Azoarcus sp. CIB: one gene and its partner. The protein of the gene in region 1 interacts with the protein of each later gene in a pairwise test. Links are inferred from orthologs where the notes say so. Each region holds a gene or a part of one and is shown in the gene's direction. Other genes may lie near its edges.

Evidence for each region.
Region 2: the proteins of ptsN (region 1) and trkA interact in binary tests that used the Escherichia coli proteins (3 or more experiments, as listed by UniProt). The link is inferred for Azoarcus sp. CIB from one-to-one orthologs.

The regions. Positions count from the first base shown.
Region 1 is NZ_CP011072.1:4,747,100-4,754,195, forward strand. What follows is about bases 1,711-4,708. They hold ptsN (PTS IIA-like nitrogen regulatory protein PtsN), read left to right. Parts: upstream 1,711-2,965; coding sequence 2,966-3,451; downstream 3,452-4,708. Other genes in these bases: AzCIB_RS21300 (RNA polymerase factor sigma-54), read left to right, coding at 1,711-2,473; hpf (ribosome hibernation-promoting factor, HPF/YfiA family), read left to right, coding at 2,503-2,829; hprK (HPr(Ser) kinase/phosphatase), read left to right, coding at 3,420-4,361; ilvA (threonine ammonia-lyase, biosynthetic), read left to right, coding at 4,448-4,708. In the rest of the region: recombination regulator RecX, read left to right, coding at 1-300; lptB (LPS export ABC transporter ATP-binding protein), read left to right, coding at 287-1,009; more of AzCIB_RS21300, read left to right, coding at 1,028-1,710; more of ilvA, read left to right, coding at 4,709-5,968; AzCIB_RS21325 (5-formyltetrahydrofolate cyclo-ligase), read right to left, coding at 5,947-6,564; AzCIB_RS21330 (lytic transglycosylase domain-containing protein), read left to right, coding at 6,604-7,096. UniProt on the Escherichia coli protein: Seems to have a role in regulating nitrogen assimilation.
Region 2 is NZ_CP011072.1:5,239,908-5,243,249, reverse strand. The notes cover bases 1-2,809. They hold trkA (Trk system potassium transporter TrkA), read left to right. Parts: upstream 1-606; coding sequence 607-2,013; downstream 2,014-2,809. Other genes in these bases: AzCIB_RS23485 (TrkH family potassium uptake protein), read left to right, coding at 2,010-2,809; AzCIB_RS23495 (sigma-54-dependent transcriptional regulator), read left to right, coding at 1-517. Outside these bases: more of AzCIB_RS23485, read left to right, coding at 2,810-3,342. UniProt on the Escherichia coli protein: Part of the constitutive potassium transport systems TrkG and TrkH. May regulate the transport activity of TrkG and TrkH systems. Binds to NAD(+) and NADH.

The DNA.
Region 1 (7,096 bases):
AGCGACCACCGCTTTGCCGAAGCCTGGGTGCGCAGCAAGGCCGCCCGCTTCGGCACCGCGCGCCTGCGGCGTGAGCTCGCCCAGCGCGGCGTCGGGCGCGACACGATAGACGCGGCGCTCGATGCCGAGACGGTCGAGGACGACGTCGACCGCGCACGCGCCGTGTGGCGCGGCAAGTTCGACGCCGCGCCGGCCGACGTGCGCGAGTGGGCGCGTCAGGCGAGATTCCTGCAAGGCCGCGGCTTTGGCACCGACGTGATCCGCAAGATATTGAAAGAGAACCCCGATGAGTCTGCTTAAGGTCGCCGGACTGCAGAAGCGCTACAAGGCCCGCACCGTCGTCCACGATGTCGGCTTCGAAGTCGGCAGCGGCGAGGTGGTCGGTCTGCTGGGCCCCAACGGCGCCGGCAAGACCACCTGTTTCTACATGATCGTGGGCCTCGTGCGCGCCGACGGCGGCGACATCCGCCTCGACGACGCCGAGCTCACGCACCTACCGGTGCACGCGCGCGCGCGCCTCGGCCTGTCCTACCTGCCGCAGGAAATGAGCGTGTTCCGCAAGCTCACCGTCGCCGAGAACATCCGCGCGGTGCTGGAGCTGCAGGGCCTGAACAGCGAACGCGTCGACGCGCGCCTCGAGGAACTGCTCGAGGAGCTGGGCATCGCCCACCTGCGCGACAACACCGCCGTGTCGCTGTCGGGCGGCGAGCGGCGCCGCTGCGAGATCGCCCGCGCGCTGGCGACCGACCCGCGCCTGATCCTGCTCGACGAGCCCTTCGCCGGCGTCGACCCGATCGCGGTGCTCGACATCCAGAAGATCATCCGCTTCCTGCGCGACCGCGGCATCGGCGTACTGATCACCGACCACAACGTGCGCGAGACGCTCGGCATCTGCAACCGCGCCTACATCATCAGCGAAGGCCGCGTGCTCGCGAGTGGACGGCCCGACGAGATCGTCGCCAACGAACAGGTTCGCCGCGTCTATCTCGGCGAGCATTTCCGCCTCTGATCCAGCCAGCGTAGTCCCATGAAACCGTCACTCCAGCTCAAGATCTCGCAGCACCTCACGCTGACGCCGCAGCTGCAGCAATCGATCAAACTGCTGCAGCTGTCGACGCTGGAGCTGAACCAGGAGCTGGAACGCTTCCTCCTCGAGAACCCCATGCTCGAGCGCGAGGACGGCGACGGCAGCGACTTTTCTCCGAGCGTCGCACAGGTTTCGCCGGGCACGACCGAGTCCGGCAGCCAGTCCGACACCCCCGCACCGAGCGAGGAGACGCGTAACGAGGCCGAGCCGGCAAACTTCGACGAGGCCGGCGAGTGGTCGAACGCGGGCAGCGGCTCGTCGAACCGCAACGATGACGACGACACCGACTTCCAGGAACTGCAGGCCGCCGGCACCAGCCTGCGCGACCACCTCGACCAGCAGGTGAGCCTGTCGCCGCTCTCCGATCGCGACCGCGCGCTGGTGCGCTTCATCATGGAGGCGCTCGACGAGGACGGCTACCTCAACCAGTCGCTCGATGAACTGCTGCCGCTGCTGCCGCCGGAACTCGAATACGACCTCGACGACCTCACGATCGCGCTGCACCACGTGCAGAACCTCGACCCGGCCGGCATCGGCGCGCGCACGCCGCAGGAATGCCTGAGCCTGCAGCTCAGGGCGATGCCGTCCTGCCCGACGCGCGACCTCGCACTGAAGATCGTCGACGAACACCTCGACCTGCTCGCCGAGCGCAACTTCCTGCGCATCAAGCGCGCCACCGGCTGCGACGACGACGCGCTGCGCGCCGCGCACGCGCTGATCTGCCGCCTCGACCCGCATCCGGGCTCACAGCACTCGGTGCAGGAGACGCGCTACATCCTGCCCGACGTCGTCGTGCGCAAAGTGCGCAACCGCTGGACGGTCACGCTCAACCCCGAGGCGATGCCCAAGCTGCGCATCAATTCCCTGTACGCCAGCATCCTGCAGCAGAACCGGGGATCGGGCGGCGCGCTCACCAGCCAGCTACAGGAAGCGCGCTGGCTGATCAAGAATGTGCAACAACGTTTCGACACTATCCTGCGGGTTTCCCAGGCGATCGTTGACCAGCAGCGGCAGTTCTTCGATTATGGCGATGTGGCGATGCGACCTCTGACGTTGAGGGAAATCGCGGACCAGCTTGAGCTGCACGAGTCGACGGTCTCGCGAGTCACGACGCAGAAATTCATGGCCACACCGCGCGGCGTGTTTGAGCTGAAGTACTTTTTCGGCAGCCACGTTGCCACCGACACCGGTGGGGCGGCATCTTCCACGGCGATTCGAGCGCTGATTCGCCAGCTGGTGGAGGCCGAAGACAGGAAGAAGCCCCTGTCCGACGCGAAAATTGCCGAATTGTTGGGCCAGCAGGGTATCGTGGTGGCACGCAGGACGATCGCGAAGTACCGCGAGTCACTCAATATCCCGCCGGTCAGCCTGCGCAAAGCGATCTGAAAGACGATCTGACAATACGAGGAAACATCATGAATCTCACCATCACCGGACATCACGTCGAAGTCACCCCCGCGATCCGCGAGTACGTCAACACCAAGCTTGATCGCGTCATCCGCCACTTCGACAACGTGACCAGCGTCAGCGTGATTCTGTCGGTGGAGAAGCTGCGGCAGAAGGCGGAAGTCACGCTGCACGTGCGCGGCAAGGACATCTTCGTCGAGAGCGAGGACGGCGACATGTACGCCGCGATCGACAGCATGACGGACAAGCTCGACCGCCAGGTCCTCAAGTACAAGGACAAGAACTACGACCACGGCCACGACACGCTGAAGCACCAGCAGCCGACCGAGCTGTGATTCTTTAATTCGCGCCGGGGGTCCGGGGTGTGTTTATAATTCGCGCGTTTTCAACCCGCGCCTGCAGCACACTCCGAGCCTCCTCCCGCACCCAACCGGCAGCGGCACGGCCCGTGTCGTGCAGGTGGTGATTCGCATGAGCCTCATCGCCGAACTCCTGCCCCCCTCGAACGTGGTCATCGATCTGGACGCCAGCAGCAAGAAGCGCGTCTTCGAACAAGCCGGACTCCTGTTCGAAAACAACCAGAGCATCGCCCGCAGCGTCGTCTTCGACAGCCTTTTTTCGCGCGAGCGCCTCGGCTCGACCGGGCTGGGCCAGGGCATCGCGATTCCGCACGGCCGCATCAAGGGCCTGAAGGAAGCCGCCGGCGCCTTCTTGCGCCTGTCCGCCCCGGTGCAATTCGACGCTCCCGACGGCCGCCCCGTCACGATGCTGTTCGTGCTGCTGGTGCCCGAACAGGCCAACGAAACCCACCTGCAATTGCTGTCCGAGCTCGCGCAGATGTTCAGCGACCGCGACTTCCGCGACCAGTTGCAGAACGCGCCCGACACCGCGGCAATCCATTCGCTGTTCGCCTCCTGGGGTCCGCATGCGGCAGACCAGCGTCGCGCGGCTGTATGACCTGCACCGCGAGCAGCTGGAGCTGACGCACGTCAGCGGCCGGCTCGACCGGATCATTTCGGTCAACGAAGAACGCATCTGGCCGGCCGACCTTGTCGGCCACCTCAACCTGATCCATCCGACGCGCATCCAGATCCTGGGCGCCGCCGAACTCTCCTGGGCGCAGCGCCATGCGGCCGAGAAGGTCGCCCACCACCTCACCGAGATCATCAGCGCGCGCCCCCCGGCCATCATCGTCGCCGACGGCTGCAACATCCCGGACATCCTGCGCGGCATCTGCGAGTACGCCGACGTCGCCCTGATCACGACGCCGCAGCCTTCCGCGAGCGTGATCGACCAGCTGCGCCTCTACATGTCGCGCGAACTGGCCGAAAAGATCTCGCTGCACGGCGTGTTCATGGACGTGCTGGGCATCGGCGTGTTCATCACCGGCAGTTCCGGCGCCGGCAAGTCCGAGCTCGCGCTGGAACTCATCTCGCGCGGCCACGGCCTCGTTGCCGACGACATCGTCGAGTTCTCGCGCATCGCGCCGACGGTGCTCGAAGGGCGTTGCCCGGAGATGCTCAAGGACTTCATCGAGGTGCGCGGCCTGGGCATCCTCAACATCCGCACGATCTTCGGCGAAACCGCGTGCCGGCGGAAGATGCGCCTGCGCCTGATCGTGCATCTGGAACGCCGCCTGCCGGGCCAGTCCGACCCCTCGCGCCTGCCGGTGCAGCGCGAGACGCAGGACATCCTCGGCGTGCCGGTGATCCGCACCACCCTGCCGGTCGCGGCCGGACGCAACATCGCGGTGCTGCTCGAAGCCGCCGTGCGCTCGACGATCCTGCAGCTGCGCGGCATCGATTCGACGCAGGAATTCATCGACCGCCAGCAGCGCTTGCTCGACGCAGACGGCGAAACCCTCTGATCGCCCGCCGCCGGCAGAGCGCTTGCCGCACTGCCGCATCGGCTGATACGCTCAGGGTCTTTGCGCCTCCCCGCGAAGGCTCCCTGATGACTGCCGCAACACCGGATTACCTGGAAAAGATCCTCAATGCCCGCGTCTACGACGTGGCCGAGGAAACACCGCTGGACCTCGCCACGAACCTCTCGGAACGCGTGCATAACCGCATTTTCCTGAAGCGCGAGGACATGCAGCCGGTGTTCAGCTTCAAGCTGCGCGGCGCGTACAACAAGATGGCGCACCTGTCGCCGCAAGCCCTCAAGCGCGGCGTGATCTGCGCCTCGGCCGGCAACCATGCGCAGGGCGTCGCGCTCTCCGCCCAGCGCATGGGGGTGCGCGCGGTGATCGTGATGCCGACCTCGACGCCGCAGATCAAGGTCGATGCGGTCAGGTCGCGCGGCGGTGAGGTGGTGCTCGCGGGCGACTCGTACTCCGACGCCTACGCCCACGCGGTCGAACTGGAGAAGACCGAGAAGCTGACCTTCGTCCATCCCTACGACGACCCGGACGTGATCGCCGGCCAGGGCACGATCGGCATGGAGATCCTGAGGGCGCACCCGGATCCGATCCACGCCGTGTTCTGCGCGGTCGGCGGCGGCGGCCTGATCGCCGGCGTCGCGACCTATATCAAGCGCCTGCGCCCGGACACAAAGATCATCGGCGTGGAGACCGTGGACGCCGACGCGATGACCCGCTCGCTCGCCGAAGGCCGACGCGTCGTGCTCGACCAGGTCGGGCTGTTCGCCGACGGCACCGCGGTGAAGCAGGTCGGCGAGGAAACTTTCCGCCTGTGCCAGCAACACGTCGACGAAATGATCCTGGTCGACAACGACGCGATCTGCGCGGCGCTGAAGGACGTATTCGAGGACACCCGCTCCATTCTCGAACCCTCGGGCGCGCTCGCGGTGGCCGGCGCGAAGGAATACGCGAAGCGCCACAACCTGCACGGCAAGAGCCTCGTCGCGGTGGCGTCCGGCGCCAACATGAACTTCGACCGCCTGCGCTTCGTCGCCGAGCGTGCCGAGGTCGGCGAGCAGCGCGAGGCGGTGTTCGCGGTGACGATCCCGGAGCGCCCGGGCTCCTTCCGCAAGTTCTGCAGCCTGATCGGCAACCGCCACATCACCGAGTTCAACTACCGTTACGCCGACCCGCAGCGCGCGCACATCTTCGTCGGCGTGGCGGTGCATAACCGCGCCGAGGCCACGCGCGTCGTCGAGATGCTGGAACGCCATGAACTGCCGGCAGTGGACCTGACCGACGACGAGATGGCGAAGAGCCACATCCGGCATATGGTCGGCGGGCACGCGCCGCACGTGAACAACGAGCTGATCTACCGCTTCGAATTCCCCGAGCGCCCGGGCGCGCTGATGAATTTCCTCACCAGCCTGCATTCGGACTGGAACATCAGCCTGTTCCACTACCGCAACCACGGCGCCGATTTCGGCCGCGTGCTGGTGGGCATGCAAGTGCCGCCCGAGGACAAGGGAGCCTTCCAGGACTTCCTCGACCGGCTCGGCTACGAATACGCGGACGAGTCTGCCAACCCGGCCTACCGCATGTTCCTCGGCTGAGCGGGGAAAGCGCCGGCCTCGGTGACGATCCAGTCCATCGGGCGGTCGTGCGGCTGCGGCCAGACGTCGTCGACGCGCGCGAATTCGAAGCCCAGCCCCACCGCGACGGGATTCATCACCGCCAGCGTGCGGTCGAAGTATCCGCCTCCGTAGCCGACGCGGTAGCCCGCGGCATCGAAGGCGTTGCACGGCACGAGGATCAGGTCGGGGGCGACGGGCTCGCCTTCGGCAGGATGGGGAATGCCGTGCCGGTCGAGCGGCATTTCCATGCCGGGAATCCAGCGGCGGAACACCATCGGGCCGGCCTGGTGCGGCACCACCGGCAGCACCGCGACACGCGACGCGTCCGCGGCCAGCCAGTGTGCGACCCAGGCGCGCAGGTCGGGTTCGCCGCGGTAGGGCCAGCAGAAGCCGAGCGTCTTCGGCGCCAGACGGGCGACGAGCTCGCTCAGATGGGCTTCGAAATGGCGCATCAGGGCGGCGCGATGCGTGGCCGTCAGCGCCTGGCGCGCGGCGATGGTGCGGGCACGCAGGGCCCGGCGCTGTTCGGTGGGATCGGCGGAATCCGTTCCGGGGGCAGGATGGGCGGAAATCACTGTGGTATGGTCTGGCTGATCGAAAGGGGATGGTAAGGGATGGCAAAGGGTTTGTGGGCCGCGCTGGCACTTACGCTGGCGAGCCTGACGCAGGGCGCCTACGGGCAGATCGGAGACGACCGCATTCTGGCGGCGCGCGAGGCGCTGCGCACCGGTGACCGCGCAACACTGGAGCGCCTCGCCGCGGAACGCGAGCCGCATGTGCTCGACCCGTACGTACGCTACTGGCGGCTGACGAGCCTCCTCGCCCGCCCGGAAGCGCCACCGGCCGACGAGCTCAAGGAATTCCTGCTGCGCGAACCGGACAGCCTGCTCGCCGAGCGGCTGCGCGGCGACTGGCTGCGGCGCATGGCGCGCGAACAGGACTGGAGCGGCTTCCTGCAGGTCTATGCGGACCTGCGCGAACCGGACGCCGAGCTGCGCTGCCTGCAGCGCAACGCGCGACTGGAGTCCGGCGACATGAGCGTGCTGGAGGAAGTGCGCGCACGCTGGATGGAACTCGCGGACAACCATAACGCCTGCGAACCGGCGT
Region 2 (3,342 bases), 490 kb from region 1 along the record:
GGAGTCGTTGGTGCGCGAAGGTTGGGAGGAGTCGCTTGCGGTGCGCCTGTTCGAGGTGAGCCTGGCGCCGCCCTCGCTCGCGGATGTGCGTGACGACCTGCCCGAGATCGCCGCGCAGCTCCTGCTGCACCTCGTGGAGGCCGGCGAGGTGCCGCGCCGCCACTTCTCGACGGCGGCGCTGAACGCGCTGCGCGCGCAGCCCTGGCCGGGCGGTTATGCGGAGCTGCGCGCGGCGGTGAAGTCGCTCGCGCTGGGGACGCTGGACGAGGAGATCGCGCTGACCGACGTGCGTCGGCTGCTGATCCCGTCCACCGAAGGCGCGGTCGCGGTATCGCTCGACCAGCCGCTGCGCGAGGCGCGCGAGGCCTTCGAGCGCCTGTACTTCGAGCACCACCTGCGCCTCGAAGGCAGCAACATGACGCGCCTGGCGGAGAAGAGCGGCCTCGAGCGCACGCACCTGTACCGCAAGCTCAAGCAGCTGGGCCTGCACGGCAGCCGGCGCACCGAGGAAGCCTGAGAGACTGAGGCGGGCGCGCAACAGTCCCGCTGCGCGGGCCGGCGGCTCGCGTAGAATCAGGCTTCCATAATGTCCGGGGCGTCTGTCAGGTGAAGATCATCATCCTCGGGGCGGGCCAGGTGGGCGCGTCGGTGGCGGAAAACCTCGTCTCCGAAGCCAACGACATCACCCTGATCGACACCAGTGCCGAGCATCTCGAGGTGCTGCGCGATCGCCTCGAATTGCGCACGGTGATCGGCAACGCCGCGTCGCCGTCGGTGCTGCGCGAGGCGGGGGCGGACGACGCCGACCTGCTGATCGCGGTGACGCAGTCGGACCAGACCAACCTGTGTGCGTGTCGCGTCGCGAAGACGCTGTTCAACCTGCCCACGCGCGTTGCGCGGCTGCGTTCGAGCGATTTCGTCGATTACCCGGAACTGCTCGACGACAACAACTTCGCGGTCGATTTCTCGATCTGTCCGGAGCAGGTCGTCACGGACTACATCAAGCGTCTGGTGGCCTTCCCCGAGGCGCTGCAGGTCATGGAGTTCGCCGGCGGGGTGCTGAGCCTGATCTGCGTGCGCGCGTTCGAGGGCGGGCCGCTGGTCGGCCATCCGCTGAAGGCGCTGCGCTACCACATGCCCAACGTCGAGGTGCGCATCGCGGCGATCTACCGCGGCGACGGGGAGGCGATCATCCCCGAGGGCGACACGATGATCCTGCCCGGCGACGAGGTGTTCTGCCTCGCCGCGAGCGTGCATATCCGCCAGGTGATGCGCGAGATCCGGCGCGAGGATCGGCCGATCCGTCGCATCATCATCGCCGGCGGGGGCAACATCGGCCTGCGCCTGGCGCGCGGCATCGAGGACGATCACAATGTCAAAGTCATAGAGGTCGATCGCCGCCGCGCGGACTTCCTCGCGAGCCAGCTGCACCGCGCGCTGGTGCTGCGCGGCGACTCGACCGACGAGAAGCTGCTCGAGAACGAGGGCATCGACGAGGCCGACATGTTCCTCGCGCTGACCAACGACGACGAGGACAACATCATGTCGGCGTCGCTCGCCAAGCGCATGGGGGCGCACCGCACGCTGGCGCTGATCAACCGCCGCAGCTACGTCGATCTGGTGCAGGGGGGGCCGATCGACATCGCGATCTCGCCCGCCCAGACGTCGATCGGCTCGCTGCTGCAGCACGTGCGCCAGGGCGACGTGGTCGCCGTGCACAGCCTGCGCCGTGGCGCGGCCGAGGCGCTGGAGATCATCGCGCACGGCACGCGCAAGGACTCCAAGGTGGTCGGCCGCGCAATCGCGGAGATTCCGCTGCCCAAGGGCGCGACCATCGGTGCGATCGTGCGCGACGAGATGCGGCCCGACGGCAAGGTCGCGCGCCGCCTGGTGGTGATGCCGCATCACGACACGGTCGTGGAGAGCGGCGATCACGTGATCGTGTTCTGCACGCACAAGAAGCTCGTGCATCAGGTCGAAAAGCTGTTCCAGGTGAGCTTCGGCTTCCTATGAGGCGCCGCGCCGATACCCACCCGGTGCTCAACGCACTGGGCCTGATCGTGATGCTGTTCGGCGTGCTGATGCTGTTTCCGCTCGCGGTGTCGTGGTTCGTCGGCGACGGCGCGACCGTCGCGTTCGACCACGCGGTGCTGATCACGCTGGCGGCGGGCCTGCTGATGTGGCTGCCGACGCGCGGCAGGAAGCGCGACCTGCATACGCGCGACGGTTTCCTGCTGGTGGCGCTGACGTGGATCGTGATGCCGGTGTTCGGCGCGCTGCCGCTGCTCGACTTCATCCCCGACCTGTCGGTGACCGACGCGTACTTCGAGGCGGTGTCGGGCCTTACCGCGACCGGCGGCACGGTGCTGGTGGGGCTGGATCACCTGCCGGTGTCGATCAACCTGTGGCGCACCTTCATGCACTGGATCGGCGGCATGGGCGTCATCGTGCTGGTGGTCGCGATCCTGCCGCTGCTGGGCATCGGCGGGCGGCAGCTGATGAAGGTCGAGGTGCCGACGCCGATGAAGGAGCAGAGCCTGACGCCGCGCATCGCCGAGACCGCGAAGGGCCTGTGGCTGACCTACTGCCTGCTCACCGTGGCGTGCGCCGCGAGCCTGTGGCTCGCCGGGCTGGACGGCTGGGAGGCGATCATCCACACCTTCAGCGTCGTCGGGCTGGGGGGATTTTCGAGCAAGGACGCGTCGCTCGGGCACTTTGGCAACGTGTCGGTGGACATGATCGTGATCGTGTTCGCGCTGCTGTCCGGCCTCAACTTCGCGACCCATTACCTCGCTTTCGCGCGCCGCAGCCTCAGGCCCTATCTCGCCGACCCCGAGCTGCCGTTCTATTTCGCGACGCTCGCGCTGAGCACCGTCGTCCTCACCGTGTACCTCGTGCAGTTCGACGTGCATGCGGATTTCCTCAGCACGCTGCGCTACGTCGCTTTTCACGTCGTGTCGATCTCGACCTCGCTCGGGCTGGCGACCTACGACTACACGCTGTGGCCGATGTTCGCGCAGATCTGGGTGCTGTTCCTCGGCAGCTTCATCGCCTGCTCCGGCTCGGCCGGCGGCGGCATCAAGATGATGCGCGCGATGATCCTGTACAAGCAGGTGTTCCGCGAGATCGTGCGCTCGCTGCACCCGCAGGCGGTGCATCCGGTGCGCATCCGCAGGCAGCCGGTGTCGGACGACATCCTGCACGCGGTGCTGGGCTTCAGCTTCATGTACATGGTGACCATCGTGTCGCTGACCTTGCTGTTGTCGGCGACCGGGCTGGACATTGTCACGGCGTTCTCGGGCGTGGTGGCCTGCCTCAACAACACCGGCCCGGGCCTCGGCG